2 regions of the Cytobacillus sp. OWB-43 genome follow, and region 2 is predicted to be linked to the other one. Evidence: a T-box and tRNA genes for the amino acid it is inferred to sense, from the RefSeq annotation. Region 2 holds a T-box; the other holds one or more tRNA genes.
What was found. The T-box of region 2 lies ahead of argS (arginine--tRNA ligase). A T-box ahead of a tRNA ligase gene usually reads a tRNA of that ligase, here a tRNA-Arg.

Region 1 (9,692 bases), on a different contig from region 2:
ATCAAACACTTTATGAAGATTTTATGCGTATTTTTACTGAAACAAAGAATGAACAACGTCATCTTTATAACCTCATGTTTGAAAGAGGTTGGTACAGTCTTGATGCAGCAGATCAACAAAATCTGCAACAATCTTACCAACAATTCCAAGGTTACTCTACACAATTTCCCTATGGAACAAACGGTAACATCCAATAGCTAAGTTAAAAGGAATAAAACAGGAACAGATGTTGACCAACAATCATCATCTGTTCTTATTTTTTTTTATTATCATCAGGCTTTTGTTGCCGCTGTTTTTCATTTAAATCTTTAATCTTTGTAATTAGCTCCATCATTTCTTGCTTCCCTTCAGGGTACAATTGATTCCAATGTTTTACTAAAGGTGGCATCTGTTTAGCAATGAATGAATAGATAATCCATGATTTTACTTCTCCTTTTAATGTTTCGTCACTTTCTCCTAATAACAATTCCGTGTATTTTTCTACCATTGCTTCTATCTTCTGATCCAAATCATGAGCCAACTTTTATCGCTCCTTTACCATTTTTTAATCCTCATTCATAACACAACCAAATTTGGTAACAATATTAATTAGATGCATTTAATACTTCTGATTGACGGTGATACCTTTGAGCATATGGGATAAGTTTAAAAAAATCAAAGATGATGGTTGGAAATCTTTATTAAAGCAGTCAACTGATTTTCAGTCTACCTATTATTTTAATGAAAAAACGAATGAACGGTTTGGTTTTCATTTTTATGCGACTTTAGTAGATGAACAAATTATTCAGGAAAGTGCTTTACCAGCGCTTTTAACAAAAAAATTTGAATCACTGGAAGATTTGCATAGAATAGTTCCCATAGCAGATATTCATATTTTAAAAAATCCAAGCGATATAGAACAAAAGTTATTAAATGGATATGTACTTGTCACACTAGATTCTGATAAAAATCGTTTTGGATTTATTGCCGCTCAGAAAGAAATTGTCCGTTCTCTCACTCAACCTGAAATTGAGTTTTCTGTAATTGGACCTAAGGAAGCGTTTGTTGAGGCTATTGGTCAAAACTTAAACTTGATTAGAAAAAGATTACCTATTAAAGAATTAATTTCACAAGAATATACTGTTGGAAAACTTTCGAAAACAAAAGTAGCTGTCTTACATATAGAAGGAATTACTAATAAAGACAATGTTGATACTGTGAAACAACGTATAAAAAATATTGAGATTGACACGATTTCTGATAGTTCAAATATTGTTGAATTATTAAGTGATAATTCCAATTCCCTATTTCCACAATTGCTGGACACTGAGAGGCCTGATCGAGTAGCAGCTATTCTTGCTGAAGGAAAAATCGCCATAATCGTTGATGGTTCACCACATGTGTTAATAGCGCCCACGACGTTAATTGAATTTTTTAGCGCTTTCGAAGACTATTTTCTCAATTGGATTGTCGCTACATTTTTTCGCTTAGTGCGATTTTTTGCTGTTGTCTTTTCAGTATTGGTTACACCGATTTACGTTGCAGCTATGACATATCAATACGAGCTCATACCACCAGACTTATTAGGGTTATTAGTAACATCAAGAAGAACCATTCCGCTCCCCCCGATTCTCGAAGCATTATTCCTTGAGCTAACGATTGAATTATTGCGTGAGGCGGGGGCACGGCTCCCTACTAAAGTCGGTCAAACTATTGGTATCGTAGGGGGTATTGTTATTGGTACAGCATCAGTTGAAGCCGGTCTTACTAGTAACGTACTGTTAATCTTTGTCGCATTAGGTGCATTAGGTTCCTTTACAACACCTGTTTATAAAATGGGTAATACCATTAGGGTTTTACGATTTCCCTTTCTTCTGTTTGCACAATTTTGGGGTGTATTAGGAATTCTTTTTTGTTTCTGTATTCTCATTGCCCACTTATTACGCCTGACCTCACTAGGAAGACCTTTTTTGGCGCCAATATACCCGCTTAGATTAGCAGATATGAAGGATACACTTATTCGCGCACCATTACAAAAAATGTACAGGCGTCCACATGTTTTAAGAACGCAAAAACCAAAACGATTCAATAAGAAGAAAGCTGAAAACCCAAAAGACATTGATGAATAACCCTAGCCTTAATAGAGGTGATGAATATGCAAAGCCAAACGATTCCCAATAACTTAAAAATATCTCCCTATCTCGTTTTTTATGTGATGATCGCTATGCAAATTGGCATTGGCATTCTAGGATATCAAAGAATTATTGCCGACTATGCTGGATATGATGCATGGATTTCCATTCTCATTTTAGGTGTTTATATTCATATTGTATTATGGATGATGTACAAATTATGTGAAATGGTTAATGGAGATATTATTACCGTTCATGAATTTCTTTTTGGGCGATTCATTAGTAAAGTGGCAAGCTTCGCCTTTGTTTTATTTTATATCACTTACCTTCTTTCCTTTATATTGAATTTTATCGAAGTTATTCAAATATGGATGTTTCCAGATATAAATAATTTTGCGTTTTCGGTATTGTTCTTACTTCTATCAATATATATTGTATACGGTGGACTTAGGACAGTTGTGGGTGTTTGTTTTTTTGGAACCATTTTACCAGCCTATTTAGTATTCACATTCACCTTTACGCTAAAGTACGCTGACTTCACCCACTTATTACCGATTTGGCAACATAAAATCACCGAATTATTACAAGCTTCCTATCATATGTCACTAACTTCTGTTGGATTTGAAGCAATTTTATTTATCTATCCTTTTATTAACCAACCGCAGAAATCGAAAAAATGGGCACATATCGGAGTAGCCACCACGACAATTTTTTATACGATATTAGCGATAATTGCTTTTGCTTATTTCTCAAAAAAGCAATTAGAAAATACGATTTGGGCTACACTTTCTATGTGGCAAATGGTGCAATTTCCATTTGTTGAACGCTTTGAGTATATTGGGGTTGCCAATTGGTGTTTAATACTACTACCGAATATATGTCTCTCCCTTTGGATTGCTTCAAGGTTACTTAAAAGAGCCACTAAATTAAAGCAAAGAAAAGGTTCCATACTGATTTCAGTCATCTCTGTTATTATCGTTACTTTTTTTGAGAAGGGCTTAGATATTGAAAGGTTTAATCAAGTGGTTGAACTGGTGTCTGTTGCTTTTGTATTTGTTTATATTCCCTTTTTGTACTGTTTATCCCTCATTATAAAGAAGGTGAAGAAAACATGAAAAAATGGATATGTATCATTTGCTGCCTGTTTATACTTACTGGATGTGTACAAAAAAGAATAATAGATGAACTCAATATCGCAGTCGCAACTGGCTTTGACCCTGATACGAGTGATGAGCATTTGTTAAAGACAACCTTTCTTATGGAAGTATTCAACAAAGAAATGAGTGTAGAGAACAAAACTGTTACAACAACCGGTGATCTCAGGAGAGAGACACTGTATAAAGCAAACCGGCAATCACCCAATCCAATTGTAGTCGGTGGTTTAAGGCTTACATTATATAATATTGCCATTGCCGAACGTGGATTAACTGTTTATGTGGACGCCTATCAACGAGATGCTTCAATTGGAAAACGAATCTACTTTGCAACCACTGATAGTAGTACGGAGGAAATTTTAACAGGTGAATATGGCCCTCAAGGGAATGGAACTTTTATTTCTGACTTAATTGAACACAATGTTGACTATGGAGATTTACCTAAAACGAACTTAACCTTATTTATGAGAGATTTTTATCAAGAAGGGAAGGATATCTTCTTACCACATATCAAAAAAATCAATGAGCAAGAAATAGAACTAGCCGGCATATCATTATTCAAAGATCATGCTGCATATAAAATTCTTCCTAGTGATAAATTATTTTATTTTAAATTACTCGTTGATCGTTATAGTAGAGGTGATTTCTCTATCGACTTGCCGGATGGTCAAAAAGTGGCTATTAAAAGTATACATTCCAACCATAAATATAAATTAGATAAAAAGGATCCAACAAACATCACCATTAAAATTAAGGTCCAAGGTAATATAAAAGAATATTCAGGAAATAATTTGGATGATAAAAAAATAAAAGAGATAACGAATTTTATCAATAAGAAAATAAAAAATGAATGTTCAGCGCTTATTCAGTCATTTCAAGAAGATAATGCCGATCCAATCGGAATAGGTAAGGTTTATAGCACAAAAATACGCAATTTTGATTATAAAGAATGGAAAAAGGGATATCCTGACTTAAACATTAAAGTTGATGCGAAGGTAATTATACTGGATACTGGTGCATCTATCTAACAGCATTAACCCGAGAATTTAAAATTCTCGGGTTTCTTTTTCCTACGAAGATCTGGAAAACATGTACCGTTTACTATGAAATCCAATTGAAAAAATTAGCCCCATAGCGAGCATATTGCCCATTAGTGAGCTTCCTCCATAACTAATGAACGGTAGTGGGATTCCTGTAATCGGTAAAACACCAATTGTCATTCCGATATTTTGAAAGACATGGAAAGTTATTAAACTAATTACCCCTACACAAACATATGTATAGAATGGCGTTCTCGTACTAATACCTATTTTAGTCAAATGATAAATCAATAAGAAAAATAAACTAACAACCACACTTGCCCCAATAAAACCGAACTCTTCTCCTATGATACTAAAAATAAAATCTGTGTGACTTTCTGGTAAGTAAACTTCTCTTGTGCCGTAGCCCTTTCCTGTTGTCTCACCAGAACCGATTGCAAGTAAGGAGCGCGTTAGTTGAAAACCTGTAGAACTTTGATAATTATAAGGATCGATCCAAGAATAAATTCGCCCCAATTGGTATTCCTTTACTCCCAAATATTTCTCCAACAACTCTGGATGCCACAATACAAAATAAAAAATACCAACAACTAAAGTTACACCTACACTTACAATAGGCGCAAGTATTTTCCAAGTGATACCTGAGATAAAAACCATTCCGAGCAAAATCGCTAAAATTACCAAGGAAGTCCCCAAATCTGGTTGTTGCATGATGAGTAACAAAGGGAACCCAGTAACAATTAGCATTTTAAATAATAGGAAAAAATCTGTTTTCACAGTTTTTAATTGTGTCTTTTGATGATGGTCATCGATGACCCTGGCTAAAGCTAATATGAGAAAAACCTTTACTAACTCAGCAGGCTGTATTTGTCCAAGACCAGGCAGCCGTATCCATGATTTCGCTCCATTAATTACAGGAGCAATACTTTCAGGTGCGACAACAAGAAACCCAAGTAGCAATAGTCCAAAACCGTAAGCATACCAAGAAATTTTCTTTAATTGTTCAGCATCTAATGTAATGACTGCTAATATAATCCCTATTCCCACTACATACCATACAATTTGTTTTAGTAAAAAATTCTCACCGTATTGTTCAGTCGTTTGTGCACTATATATAGAAATACAGCTCACTAAAAACAATAAAAATAAAATAAGAACTAAAGTATAATCAATTCTCGATGTTGTCGTTCGTTTAGAAGTCATTAATCAATCTCCTTATGAAACAAAGGCTCTTCATTAAAAATAATCTGTGTACAATACTTCATTATATTTTTTTTAGATGAAAATCACAACAGCTACGTATATTTCTTTTTTGTAACAAAGAAAAAATGCATATTATAATTGTACATATTTACTTTGAATATCCTTCACCATCCACATGATGTTATTAGGTACTTGTGGCAAGAAATATCCGATAAAAAGAGGGCTTGTTACATATCGAGGGACAATTTTTGCAAATATTTCATTCTCGAAATGGTAAAAGAATAGATTATAGCTGTTACATGTAAAAGGAAAATCCCTCAAAATATATTTGGTTGCCATTTGAATATATTTAGCAAACGCTGCGATATCCTTTTTCTGTCCTAATTTAACATTAAATTCATAAAAACCAATACGTGGTTTATTAGATAAAGAAAATTCAGTATCACCATGTTGATCAATTAACTCTCCTACAAAATCGTCAGCCTGCACCTTATTTTGATATACGACATCATATAAACCTACAATTTGCATATGAGGATGAGCAATGCTTCCACCTGAATGAGGACCATGATTCTTGAAAAAAATCACAGATTTATATTTATCACTTTTCTCCATACTTAACCAATTGTCTAAACCAAATGTAATCAATCTGACTAAATGGTTGTCATCATACTGTGAAAGTTCCGTGTCACACTGATCTGTCTCGATTAAGACCGTTTGATGAGCATTTTCTAATACGGGATATTTATTCTCCAACCAAATGATTGGACCATCCTCCGCAATAATCTTCGTCAATTGTTCTCTCTGACAGAACGGACACACTTGTTCTTTATTCCTTATACTATTAGGTTTCTGTTTACCAATGCTTGTATTAAAAAATAAATGAGTATTTGTCATTTGTTATTCTCTCCTGATTTCAATTACTTACTTCTATTATAAAGGGCTTCTTCTTTATAGTGTGAAAGTTTGATTATGATTAGTATAAAATTCATCAATATTAAAGGCAACTTCACTTGCGTAACATGAAAACAAAAGTACATTATTAAATAAGATAAAAAAGATATTTGCATATGCAAATATCTTTTTTCTACTGTTAATTTACTATGACCTCAAATTCACTATGTTCATGTAATCCTTCATCATTTTCTACATGAACGACAATCTTGTATGTTCCATTATCAGTAAATGCATGTGTTGCTGTATACATCCCACTAGTTTCCTCTACTGCATCTACCCATGCCACCTGATGATCATCAATTGACTGAACGATTTCTAACCTCACATTTGCCTCTTCAAGTCCTTGTTCTTCTTTAGTAATATGAATATCAAATGGAGTTTCCTCATTCGTCTTAATATCAGCAGTAGGACTTATATGTATCGCTACATTTCCATCATGCTCATGTGCGCTGTGGCCTTGATTTTCTTCTTCGTTATCTATTTCAGCACTGCCTACCGCCACTTTAACTTTAGGCATAGTGTGCATACTTCTTGCGGTGACATGTGACTGAATATGATAGATAGCATCTTTTTCAAATGTATAGGATGCAACGTACTTGCCATCATTCTCGTGTTCTGCTTCTATTAATTCACCATTATCCTTTTTCCCATCTTCCCACAATTCAAATTTTACTTCATCTGCATCTTCCACAGACTCGTCTCCCTGAGTAACAGTAACTTCCAAGCGTACTTCTTCGTTCCTTTTAATCTGACTTGGTATCGAGATACTGGCATCGATTGCAGCAGGAACTGATCCTTCCCCACCACTAGAGTTTGCATCATTCTCTGCATTTCCACAAGCAGCAAGAAAAATAATCATAATTACAGAAAAGGTTGATATCCACTTCTTCATAAAAAGCCCCTCTTTCTTAAACATCTAATCTTTCTCATCTATATTACTAATAATATGTGTTAGAAAAGTGAAATAATTTGTTAATGAGAGAAATATGTAAAATAAAGAAAATATAGGTATAAAAAAAGATTTATTTGGAGAAACTTCTATTACAAGTGTAAATCCCCCTTTTTAGCTTCCTTTCATGGAAGCTTTTTTTTTGTACTTATCTACAAAGCTTTCAACTAGATGCCTAGAAGCTTAATTTAAAATTAATCATACAAAAAAAGCTCATAAACCTTATAGAAGATTTAAGAGCTTTGACGCGCCTTAGAGGATTCGAACCTCTGACCCACAGCTTAGAAGGCTGTTGCTCTATCCAGCTGAGCTAAAGGCGCAAACTAAAATATGTATGGCTCCGCAGGTAGGATTCGAACCTACGACCGTTCGGTTAACAGCCGAATGCTCTACCACTGAGCTACTGCGGAATAATATAAATGGTGGGCCTAAATGGACTCGAACCATCGACCTCACGCTTATCAGGCGTGCGCTCTAACCAGCTGAGCTATAGGCCCCTATTTAAGCGGGTGAAGGGAATCGAACCCTCATCATCAGCTTGGAAGGCTGAGGTTTTACCACTAAACTACACCCGCATTTAAGAACTTCAACATACCGGTGGTCGGGGTCGAACCGACACTCCCGAAGGAACACGATTTTGAGTCGTGCGCGTCTGCCAATTCCGCCACACCGGCATAAAGGCAACACCCGGATTTGAACCGGGGATAAAGGTTTTGCAGACCTCTGCCTTACCACTTGGCTATGCTGCCATAACTGGGCTAGTAGGGTTCGAACCTACGAATGACGGAATCAAAATCCGTTGCCTTACCACTTGGCTATAGCCCAATAAAATGTTTAAAAATGGGGCGGCTGATGGGAATCGAACCCACGAATGTCGGAACCACAATCCGATGCGTTAACCACTTCGCCACAACCGCCATAATTGGCAGGGGTAGTAGGAATCGAACCCACATCAAAGGTTTTGGAGACCTTCGTTTTACCATTAAACTATACCCCTAGATGGTGGAGGGGGGCAGATTCGAACTGCCGAACCCGAAGGAGCGGATTTACAGTCCGCCGCGTTTAGCCACTTCGCTACCCCTCCAAAAAAGACTAAATGGTGGCTCAGGACGGAATCGAACCGCCGACACAAGGATTTTCAGTCCTTTGCTCTACCGACTGAGCTACTGAGCCAAAATAATAAATATGTAAATGGCGGTCCGGACGGGACTCGAACCCGCGACCTCCTGCGTGACAGGCAGGCATTCTAACCAACTGAACTACCGGACCAGATTGCGGGGGCAGGATTTGAACCTGCGACCTTCGGGTTATGAGCCCGACGAGCTACCGGACTGCTCCACCCCGCGATAATAAATATTAATGGCGGAGGAAGAGGGATTCGAACCCCCGCGGGCTTTAACACCCCTGTCGGTTTTCAAGACCGATCCCTTCAGCCAGACTTGGGTATTCCTCCATTAATAAAAAAGCAATAGCGGCGGAGGGGATCGAACCCCCGACCTCACGGGTATGAACCGTACGCTCTAGCCAGCTGAGCTACACCGCCATAAAATATATTGTTAAAAATTAAATTGGTGGAGCCTAGCGGGATCGAACCGCTGACCTCCTGCGTGCAAAGCAGGCGCTCTCCCAGCTGAGCTAAGGCCCCTAAAAAGTATTCGTGGTCGGGAAGACAGGATTCGAACCTGCGACCCCTTGGTCCCAAACCAAGTGCTCTACCAAGCTGAGCTACTTCCCGAAATAAAACGCGCCCGAGAGGAGTCGAACCCCTAACCTTTTGATCCGTAGTCAAACGCTCTATCCAATTGAGCTACGGGCGCATATGGAGCGGAAGACGGGATTCGAACCCGCGACCCTCACCTTGGCAAGGTGATGTTCTACCACTGAACTACTTCCGCAAATATCCATTATAAAATACTAATGCGGGTGAAGGGAGTCGAACCCCCACGCCTTGCGGCGCCAGATCCTAAGTCTGGTGCGTCTGCCAATTCCGCCACACCCGCAAATATAAATGGTGAGCCATGAAGGACTCGAACCTTCGACCCTCTGATTAAAAGTCAGATGCTCTACCAACTGAGCTAATGGCTCGTACAAAGGACGAGTGGTGCCGGCCAGAGGACTTGAACCCCCAACCTACTGATTACAAGTCAGTTGCTCTACCAATTGAGCTAGGCCGGCAAATAAACACAAAAATGGTGGAGGATGACGGGATCGAACCGCCGACCCTCTGCTTGTAAGGCAGATGCTCTCCCAGCTGAGCTAATCCTCCAAAATGGTGACC
Region 2 (9,692 bases):
AAAGTCTTGGATCTAATGGACAATGACGACCTCGCCCTTTTACTTCATGATATGTCAGCTGAGAAAATAGAAGGTCTCCTTGCCGGTATGAAACAAAGTGAATCTCGCATCATTCAGAATATGATGACCTATCCACCAGAAACTGCCGGGCGCTTAATGACTAACCGTTTTGTATGGATTCGTGATTATTACACAGTCCGAGAAGCAGTAGAGAAGTTAAAATCCTTTGCAGAATATGCTGAAACGATTAATTATTTATACGTGATAGATCAAGACAGAAAATTAGTTGGGGTTGTCTCTCACCGTGACTTACTAATCGCAGAGCCCCTCGAGGTTATCCAAGACATTATGTATGAACGGGTCATCTCAGCTGCAGTGACGACAGACCAAGAAGAAGTTGCAAACATGGTCTTAAAATATGATTTTCTTGCTATTCCAATTGTGAATGAAGAAAATGTGCTAATGGGTATTGCCACTGTTGATGACTTGATGGATGTTGTTGTCCAAGAAGCGAATGAAGATATTGAAAAACTATCCGCTTCCGGTAAGGCAATTGACTTTGATACGAAAGCTTTCGTCGCCGCTTATCGAAGGTTACCGTGGCTCATCCTTTTATTATTCATCGGCATTATTTCAGGCAGTATCATAAGCGGGTATGAGGCTACTTTATCGCAAGTCGTAGCCCTCGCCTTTTTCATGCCCATGATTTCTGGTATGACAGGTAACACAGGTACGCAATCATTAGCTGTAGTTGTCCGAGGGCTTGTATCCAATGATTTAAATAAAAAAGTGGTTACGAAACTGATTCTTAGGGAATTAGGGGTAGGCGTGATTATTGGTGTCACTTGTGGTATTTTAATCGCACTGATTGCATTTTTTTGGCAAGGAAATATTTATTTAGGCTTAGTTGTCGGAGTTTCCCTACTTCTTACTTTAATTATCGGGACACTTTCGGGAGCAACTATTCCTTTACTATTATACAAATTCGGGATAGACCCAGCCATAGCTTCCGGGCCTCTTATTACAACATTAAATGACATTTTCTCACTTGTTACGTATTTTGGTATTGCCACAATGTTTATTTCCTACTTAACTTAACATTACTTTTTTATTTTATATTGTAAATAAGGAAACTCTTTCTCAATTCGGTACGTCTATATATACGTTTAAACATATTCCTTTGCAGAAGATCCCTAATGGTTTTTTTCTGTTCGTAGCATTACCTGAATGTATAAAATAAAGATAGGTGTTTATATATGGATCGTATACAAAAAAAGAATGATCGCTTTGATTGGACATTAGCCCTGATATTATTTTTGTTCTGCATCATTAGTTGCACTGCTATTTATAGCGGGCAAACAACAGCACAGTATCCAGATAACTTCGTGCTACAACAAATAATCTTTTATAGTGTAGGTATGATTGTGATTGCCGCCATTATGTACTTTGATTCTGATCAGATAAAGCGAATGACCTGGATCTTATTCGGTATCGGCACAATACTTCAAGCAGGACTTTTTATCGCACCAGAGTCCCTTGCATATGAAGTAAAAGGAGCTAAGCTCTGGTACAACGGTCTACCAGGACCTTCTTTGCAGCCATCCGAGTTCTTTAAAATATTTCTTATCCTCGCACTAAGTAAAGTAATTGTAGATCATTATGCAAAATACACCATGAAAACGGTAAAAAATGACCTTATACTGTTTATTAAGCTTGGGCTCGTTACTTGTGTTCCGCTAGGACTAATCATTTTAGAAGATTTGGGTACGGCGCTCGTTATTATCGCTATTTTCACGGGGATTCTACTTGTATCTGGTATTACTTGGAAAATTATCCTCCCTGTTTACGGAACAGTTGCAGCTGTAGGTGGAACCATCATCTATTACATTATTTGGGCTCCTGAAACATTATTAAAGTATCTATCAGTGGATAACTACCAATTGATGCGAATTTATGCTTGGTTAGATCCGTATACACATAAACAAGGAGCTGGCTTACAACTGTACAATTCTCTTCATGCTATCGGCTCGGGAGAATTGGGTGGTAAAGGTTTTTATGAGAGACAAGTTTATATCCCCGATGTTCACACAGACTTTATTTTCAGTGTCATTGGCGAAGAATACGGCTTTATTGGTGCAAGTGTCGTGATATGCTTATATTTTATACTTATTTTCCACTTAACGAAAATTGCCTTATCAGTCAATGACCCATTTAATACTTATGTCTGCGTTGGCGTTATTAGTTATATAACGTTCCATGTATTTCAAAATATCGGGATGACCATTCAAGTATTACCGATTACAGGTATTCCTCTTCCTTTCATTAGTTATGGGGGTAGCTCCTTAATCGGAAATATGATGGCTATGGGGCTTATTTTTAGCATTAGATTTCACCAGAAGAGTTATATGTTCCAAGACAGCTCTAAATATTATCGTGCATCTTAAGGTTGCTTTTTTAAAAATCTAGCGTATAATAATGGAAAATCAAACGGAAATTCAGTGACGAAGAGAGTAGATGTAGGTGAATTCTAAAGCGAAGCAGGGATGGTGAGAGCCTGCAAGAAAAGCCACATTGAAGCGCACTTCGATAGAAGCATGGCAGAATCCAAGTAGGTCATGTCGGTTGTTCGCCCCGTTACAGGCAAGTAGTAAAGGGGTTCGTCACGAACAATTAGAGTGGTACCGCGGGTTTAAGGCTCGTCTCTCAAATTATGAGAGACGGGCTTTTTTATGTTTTCCTATATTTTTTGGAGGTGAAAAAGGTGATAGATATGAAAAAGACAATCAGTTCATGTATTCAAGTTGCAATAGATAACGCCTTAAGTGAAGGTGAGATTCGTCGCTTGTTAGAAACGCCTAAAACATCCGAACATGGCGATCTCTCTTTCCCATGTTTTGCACTAGCAAAGATTTATAAAGAAAACCCAAATCTATTAGCAAAAGACTTAACAGGAAAGCTGACTCATGAATGGATAGATCATGTTGAAGCAGTTGGGCCATATGTAAATATATTTTTTAATAAAAAAGCAATCAGTCAACTCATTATTCAAGCCGTACTACATCAAGGAGAGAATTACGGACAATCAGGAAGCGGTAAAGGTAAGACAATCGTATTAGACTACTCTAGCCCCAATATCGCCAAACCATTCTCAATGGGGCATCTACGTTCGACAGTCATTGGTCATTCCCTTGCACTTATAGCAGAAAAGCATGGATATGATACAGTTAAGATTAATCATTTAGGCGACTGGGGCACACAATTTGGCAAACTCATTACCGCCTATAAGCATTGGGGAAGTGAAGCTTTAATTAAAAAGGAGCCAATTAAGGAATTACTCCAATTATACGTAAAATTTCACGAGAAAGCTGAGGAACATCCCCACTTGCATGAAGAAGCAAGAGCTTGGTTCAGAAAACTTGAACTTGATGATGCGGAGGCAAAGCAACTTTGGTCTTGGTTTAGAGACGAATCTTTAAAAGAATTCGAGAAAACCTATCAACTGCTCGGTGTCTCTTTTGACTCTAATTATGGGGAGGCCTTTTATAACAATCAAATGAACGCGGTTGTCGATACACTGCAACAATCTGACTTGCTATCTACCTCTGATGGAGCAGAAATCGTACCCTTATCAGATGAAAATCTACCTCCTTGCTTAATTAAGAAATCAGATGGAGCGACTCTTTATGCTACACGCGATATTACGGCAGCCATTTATCGTAAACAAACATACCAATTTGATGAGGCTCTCTATATCGTTGGTCCAGAGCAGTCCATCCACTTCCAACAAGTCAAAGCCGTATTATCTAAAATGGGGCATTCCTGGGCGACACATATCCATCACATCCCATTTGGGTTGTATTTACAAGAAGGTAAGAAGATGTCGACAAGAAAAGGTCGTGTCATATTATTAGAGGAAGTATTACAAGATGCCATACAATTAGCTTCAGAGAATATTGAACAAAAAAATCCTCATCTAAAGAACAAAGATGAGGTAGCTAAAGCTGTTGGTGTAGGAGCAATCATTTTCCATGATTTAAAGAACGAACGAATGAAACAAATAGAATTTTCTTTAGAAGACATGTTAACATTCGAAGGGGAAACCGGTCCGTATGTACAGTATACCCAAGCTAGAGCGCAATCTATTTTAAACAAAAGTCAGCAACAGACTTATAAAATAGAAGGTCTATCAAGTGAATACGCTTGGCAAGTAGCTAAACTTTTATCCCTTTATCCAGATAAGCTCGTCCTTGCCCATGAAAAATCAGCACCGTCCATCATTGCCAAATATTTAATTAGTCTAGCGCAAAGCTTTAACAAATACTATGCTAACGAAAAAATACTTCATAAAGATGAACATTTATCTTCGAGACTCGGTCTTGTCAAAGCAGTAACAATCATCTTAACTGACGGCCTGCATTTACTTGGTATGAAGGCACCTCAGGAGATGTAATTTCACCTTGTACATCAGCTCCCTCTTTAGCCAATTGGGAGCTATATGATTGAATGAAACAAAAGTCTACAGTTAGTTACCACTATATATCCGGCGGCTACAATATGTAGCCTTTTTAAAAAATGCAATCTACCAGGAAAGAGCTAGAAACAGGCTTACTTCGTCATATTTCTAATCCACACTAAACCCAAAGCCTACCCTGTATGTCCCTGTTTAAGAGTACCCTTTTTCTTCTCGCCAATGAGCAATATGTCTTTTCCCTAGAACAGTGAAAAAGTAGAGAAGATAAAGAACAACGATGATTAATCCAAAAACATTTTGTTCAAATGCCTTAAGTGCCACACTCAAAATCGTCGTTAAGTATAGAAATGATAGTAATGTAGTAATTTCTTTGTTTTCAAAAACATCGGTTGATCTAGCTCCGAATTGAGAACCTAGTAGCCCACCAGCAAGTAAGAATATCCCCATAAAATAATTAATTTCTACAGTGAATGCGTAGGATAAGAAACCTGCTGAAACAATAAATAGGACTGCAAATAAGCTCGTTCCTACCGCCTTCTTAGGTAACATACCTAGAAAGGCAATCGACATTGGTACAATAATAAACCCTCCACCTACACCTAAAGAAGTGGAAACAAACCCTGCAAACAAGCCGATTAAAACCATTTTTAATATGGAAGGTTGAACTAACCCGCTCACTCCTTGCTGCGCACTTTTCTTCTTAAACATTTGGACAGAAAAGAAAGAAAGCAACACAATATACATAACAGGAATCGCCCATTCATCTAACTGATGAGCATCTAAAAAGACAACAAAAGGATGGGCAATTTGGGTAGCAATAATCCCACTCACCCCTAAAATAATCCCTGCTTTCCAATTAATATTTTTTAATTTTATATGACCGATAATCCCAGAAGATGAACTCCCAATTGTAAATAACAAACTTGTCGCAATTGCCTCAATAGGGGCAAGTCCAATGAGCATTAATAATGGTGTTAATATAAACCCTCCACCGATGCCAAAAAAACCTGACAACACACTAATTAAGGCACCTAGTAGAAAAAACAATATCAATTCCACAATTCCATCACCTTTCTATCAAACAACCATCCCCATCATACCCCATAGTAATGAAAAGAAAAAGTGCACATATAATTTCTAAAGGACAAACCACGTAATCTTAAAAAGGGGTTTTCATATATGCAAGAAATTTTACATTTACTTAAAGAATGGTTATTGGAATATGGTGTGTTTGGACTTTTTTTCGTTTCGTTCGCTGACTCTTCTTTCTTCCCCATTCCTCCTGATTTACTTTTGATTCCAATGGGACTAGCAGACAGTGATCATGTGTATTGGTACGCTTTTCTCACTACTTTCGCTTCTGTTATCGGTGCAATCTTTGGCTGGTATATCGGATTACGAGTTGGCAGGCCTGTCCTACGAGCACTTTTTAAAGAGCAACAAATCATGAAAGTAGAACTGTACTTTCAAAAGCTTGGTCCATTGGCCATTCTGATATCTGCCTTTACACCCTTACCGTTTAAGATATTTACGATTTTATCTGGCATCTCAAAAATGAAAATACAGACCGTTGTATTATGGGCAACGATTGGAAGAGGCGCAAGGTTTTATTTTGAAGCTTTTCTCATCCATCAATTAGGCAATAAAGCTGTACCTTTCATAAAAGACCACTTTACGGCATTGACCATTTATATGGCTATATTCATTATTATTATCTTCATCACAACACACTATATCAAAAACAGATTAAATTAATTCCTTAATTATAATTATTATAATTAAGTATTGATTTTAATTTTAAATCAGTTATAATATAGTTAAGACAAAACATTCTTGAGGAGATGACTAAATAATGATTACATTAGATACGAAATTAAACGCTGCCCTAAATACACAAGTTGCTAACTGGAGCCTACTTTATACGAAGTTGCATCGCTATCACTGGTATGTAACAGGTCCACACTTTTTTACACTACATGAAAAATTTGAAGAGTTATATAATGAGGCAGCTGAGGTAGTCGATGAAATGGCTGAACGCATTCTTACAATCGGTGGCAAACCAGTTGCGTCAATGAAAGAATATCTTGAGGTAGCTACACTAAAAGAAAATCTTGATGAAAAATCAGCAGAAAAAATGGTTGAGAACTTAATCAGTGATTATCAACATTTACGTGCTGAATTAAAAGAGATTACAAAGCTAGCAGATGAAGAAGAGGAACCAGCAGTTGAAGATTATGCAGTTGGCTTAATTAATTCTTTAGATAAACATATTTGGATGCTTAATGCCTATCTAGGCTAAGTACAATAGAAATAAAAAAGAAGCGAGCGAAATAGACTAATAGTTTTTCAGTCTATTCACAATCGCTTCTTTTTTATTTAGCTGTTCCCCCTTATAATAAACATAAGACAATCAACGACTGTTTAAAGGAGGCAACAAATGTTCAACAATGTCATTCAATCAGAAGAAGAATTAGAAGCTCTATTCACTCCCCCAAGTAAAGGAGCTGCTAATAAGGTCATATCTATAATCGATGAACATTGCAAAGACTTTCTTGCTCGTTCACCGTTTCTTTTTTTAGCAACAACCAATAAAGACGGGCAATGTGATAACTCACCACGTGGAGATTATCCTGGGTTCGTACAAGTGTTAGATGAGAAGCATCTAGTTATACCTGATAGACCAGGTAACAGGAGATTAGACAGTATGCACAACATCTTAAGCAACCCACAAGTTGGTCTATTATTTATCATTCCTGGTCTAAATGAAACATTAAGAATTAACGGAAAAGCTTCGATTATTCAAGATGAAGACATCCTAGCTAAAATGGCCGATAAAGGAAAGGCACCTCTCTTAGGGATCGCTGTTGAAGTTGAAGAATGTTTCCTCCATTGCGCTAACTCATTTAACCGAGCGGGAATTTGGAAGCCTGAAACTTGGCTCGAAAAAGAGTCCCTTCCTTCACCCGCGAAAATGTTCGCTGCACATATTGCTACAAATGTCATAGAAAAAGTATAGATCCCTATGACTCACGATTGTTTTAATAGGCTTATAGGTTCCTTCTGAAAGATCTTTTAGGAGGAATCTCAAACCTTTTCAACTTCATCCCAAGTGTATATTTACAATTTCAACTTCATCCCCTCATGCGTTGCTTTAAACCCTATTTTCTCATAAAAATGTTTCGCCTGAGATCGTTGCTTATCTGTTGTTAACTGTACAAGTCGCACCCCTTTTGCTTTCGCTCTCACTATCGCTTCTTTTATTAGGGCTTCACCAAAACCTTCTCCCCTACATTCACTTGCTATCCGCACACCTTCAATGATTGCTCTCCAAGCACCACGATGAGTTAAATAAGGGATATAAGTCAGTTGACAAACACCTACAACATTCTCATCCCATTCTGCTACAATTAATTCATTATGGCTATCTCCACTAATAGCTTCAAACGCTTCTTCATAATCCTGATGTAGGGGGCTGGACACATCTTCTCGACTTGTTCCTAACACATCATCTGCTAATAATTGAACAATCCTTTCTAAATCCTCTCTTTTTGCCTCTCTAAAGATCATCATAACCATCACCTCCTCTCTTATCTTACTTTCCTCACCTTCGCTTTAAAATGACAAATAATCTAAGACTTACCATTCAATTTGATTATCAATTGACATAAAACCTTTTGGTGTTATATTATCAAAATTATAGAACCATAAGGTGTCATATAACTAAGGGGGATATGAAATGAATACAATAAAGGATATTCAACAATCTATCATTTTAAATGCACCAATAAATAAAGTATGGCAACATGTTGCAACTAGTGAGGGAATCGCAGAATGGTTTATGCCTAATAACTTTCAAGCAACAGAGGGATTCACATTTGAAATACAGTCTCCGTTTGGCCCTTCTCCTTGCCAAGTACTAGAAATCGATGAGCCAAATAAATTATCTTTCTCTTGGGATACTGACGGATGGGTTGTCACCTTTTTATTAGAAGAAGTAGACAATAGAACAAAATTCACACTCATTCATAGTGGTTGGAAAGAAGCGAATACAATTCTTACTAAACCAAATGAAAAAAGCGAAATTATTCGTGAACGTATGAATAATGGATGGGAAGCCATCGTGCAAAAACGTTTAATGATGGCAATAGAGCAATCATGACAGCAATTAAGCACGACGTTTTTCAGGCAATTGCTGACCCTACTAGAAGACATGTTCTCCAGCTACTTTCAAAAGAAGAACTATCTATCGCTGCAATCAGTGCTTATTTTCCAATCAGTCGCACGGCGGTAGTCAAACATCTGCATATTCTCTCTGATGCCAACTTAGTGAAGAGCCACAGGAAAGGCAGAGAAAACATCTATCATATTAATCCAGAACCTTTAACAGAAGTAAGCCAGTGGCTGCATTATTATGAACAATTCTGGAATAACAAACTCACTAAATTAAAGTTTATTGTCGAGAATGATAAAGAAGAGTAGTCGTGTTAACGAAGCGAAAATAGGTATAATCAACTAAATTTCATGATATAATGAACCAAACACATTGGAAAGGTTGGTTTTTAAAATGAACAACCAACAAATCGCTTCTATTCCGCGTCCTCTCGTTAAAACGAATCAATGGGTTATCGTCCTAAGTGTAATTGCGACACTGATAACTGGGCAATTCTTCATTTTACTTATTCCCTTACTTGCTGGATTGATTGGCTTACTAACAGGGAATAATCCAGTGATGGTGATAGCTAAAAAGTTTCTCAAAAAACCTTTATCCTCTTATATACCTGAAGATAAAGCGCAACAACAATTTAATCAGTTAATTGCTGTAGTATGTTTAAGTATTGCATTCATTAGCTCTATCATTGGGTGGACAATACTATCTTACTCTTTCGCCATTATTGTCGGATTAGCAGCAACCATTGCTCTTTGTGGCTTTTGTATTGGCTGTTTTATTCACTTTCAGTACAATCAGTATAAATATAGACGCTCTTTGCGTTCGTAAAATAAAAAGCGAGGTCAATATGAGACCCCGCTTTTTTTCTATATTGATTACATTGCAGTTAATCCACCATCAACGATGAATTCAGAACCTGTTGAATAGCTTGATTCATCTGATGCTAAATATAATACTAGGTTAGAAACCTCTTCAGGTTTTGCCATGCGTTTAAGTGGAATATGTTTAGAGAATTCTTCTACTTGTGCTTTCGTATCCTCTTGAATAATCATT

Region 1: it encodes a tRNA-Arg, which carries the amino acid that the T-box ahead of argS (arginine--tRNA ligase) is inferred to sense. The anticodon was not compared.

What each region holds. Positions count from the first base shown of each region.
Region 1 covers NZ_JAYEFF010000007.1:173,938-183,629, forward strand. The annotation lists gene U9M49_RS20010 (spore coat protein) at 1-197, shown strand, start outside; gene U9M49_RS20015 (DUF2573 family protein) at 254-520, opposite strand; gene U9M49_RS20020 (spore germination protein) at 627-2,108, shown strand; gene U9M49_RS20025 (GerAB/ArcD/ProY family transporter) at 2,135-3,226, shown strand; gene U9M49_RS20030 (Ger(x)C family spore germination protein) at 3,223-4,293, shown strand; gene rodA (rod shape-determining protein RodA) at 4,336-5,508, opposite strand; gene U9M49_RS20040 (DUF4931 domain-containing protein) at 5,641-6,405, opposite strand; gene U9M49_RS20045 (FixH family protein) at 6,602-7,357, opposite strand; tRNA gene U9M49_RS20050 (tRNA-Arg) at 7,661-7,734, opposite strand; tRNA gene U9M49_RS20055 (tRNA-Asn) at 7,750-7,824, opposite strand; tRNA gene U9M49_RS20060 (tRNA-Ile) at 7,835-7,911, opposite strand; tRNA gene U9M49_RS20065 (tRNA-Gly) at 7,919-7,989, opposite strand; tRNA gene U9M49_RS20070 (tRNA-Leu) at 8,007-8,088, opposite strand; tRNA gene U9M49_RS20075 (tRNA-Cys) at 8,093-8,163, opposite strand; tRNA gene U9M49_RS20080 (tRNA-Gln) at 8,168-8,239, opposite strand; tRNA gene U9M49_RS20085 (tRNA-His) at 8,256-8,331, opposite strand; tRNA gene U9M49_RS20090 (tRNA-Trp) at 8,338-8,411, opposite strand; tRNA gene U9M49_RS20095 (tRNA-Tyr) at 8,415-8,498, opposite strand; tRNA gene U9M49_RS20100 (tRNA-Phe) at 8,512-8,587, opposite strand; tRNA gene U9M49_RS20105 (tRNA-Asp) at 8,607-8,683, opposite strand; tRNA gene U9M49_RS20110 (tRNA-Met) at 8,687-8,760, opposite strand; tRNA gene U9M49_RS20115 (tRNA-Ser) at 8,775-8,867, opposite strand; tRNA gene U9M49_RS20120 (tRNA-Met) at 8,884-8,957, opposite strand; tRNA gene U9M49_RS20125 (tRNA-Ala) at 8,984-9,059, opposite strand; tRNA gene U9M49_RS20130 (tRNA-Pro) at 9,073-9,149, opposite strand; tRNA gene U9M49_RS20135 (tRNA-Arg) at 9,158-9,231, opposite strand; tRNA gene U9M49_RS20140 (tRNA-Gly) at 9,235-9,309, opposite strand; tRNA gene U9M49_RS20145 (tRNA-Leu) at 9,333-9,414, opposite strand; tRNA gene U9M49_RS20150 (tRNA-Lys) at 9,424-9,499, opposite strand; tRNA gene U9M49_RS20155 (tRNA-Thr) at 9,514-9,589, opposite strand; tRNA gene U9M49_RS20160 (tRNA-Val) at 9,605-9,680, opposite strand.
Region 2 covers NZ_JAYEFF010000005.1:213,119-222,810, reverse strand. The annotation lists gene mgtE (magnesium transporter) at 1-1,098, shown strand, start outside; gene U9M49_RS17860 (FtsW/RodA/SpoVE family cell cycle protein) at 1,257-2,444, shown strand; T-box leader at 2,490-2,707, shown strand; gene argS (arginine--tRNA ligase) at 2,765-4,450, shown strand; gene U9M49_RS17850 (sulfite exporter TauE/SafE family protein) at 4,664-5,530, opposite strand; gene U9M49_RS17845 (YqaA family protein) at 5,651-6,226, shown strand; gene U9M49_RS17840 (DNA starvation/stationary phase protection protein) at 6,324-6,770, shown strand; gene U9M49_RS17835 (pyridoxamine 5'-phosphate oxidase family protein) at 6,909-7,487, shown strand; gene U9M49_RS17830 (GNAT family N-acetyltransferase) at 7,589-8,041, opposite strand; gene U9M49_RS17825 (SRPBCC family protein) at 8,208-8,630, shown strand; gene U9M49_RS17820 (ArsR/SmtB family transcription factor) at 8,627-8,950, shown strand; gene U9M49_RS17815 (DUF4395 domain-containing protein) at 9,036-9,467, shown strand; gene U9M49_RS17810 (glucose 1-dehydrogenase) at 9,515-9,692, opposite strand, start outside.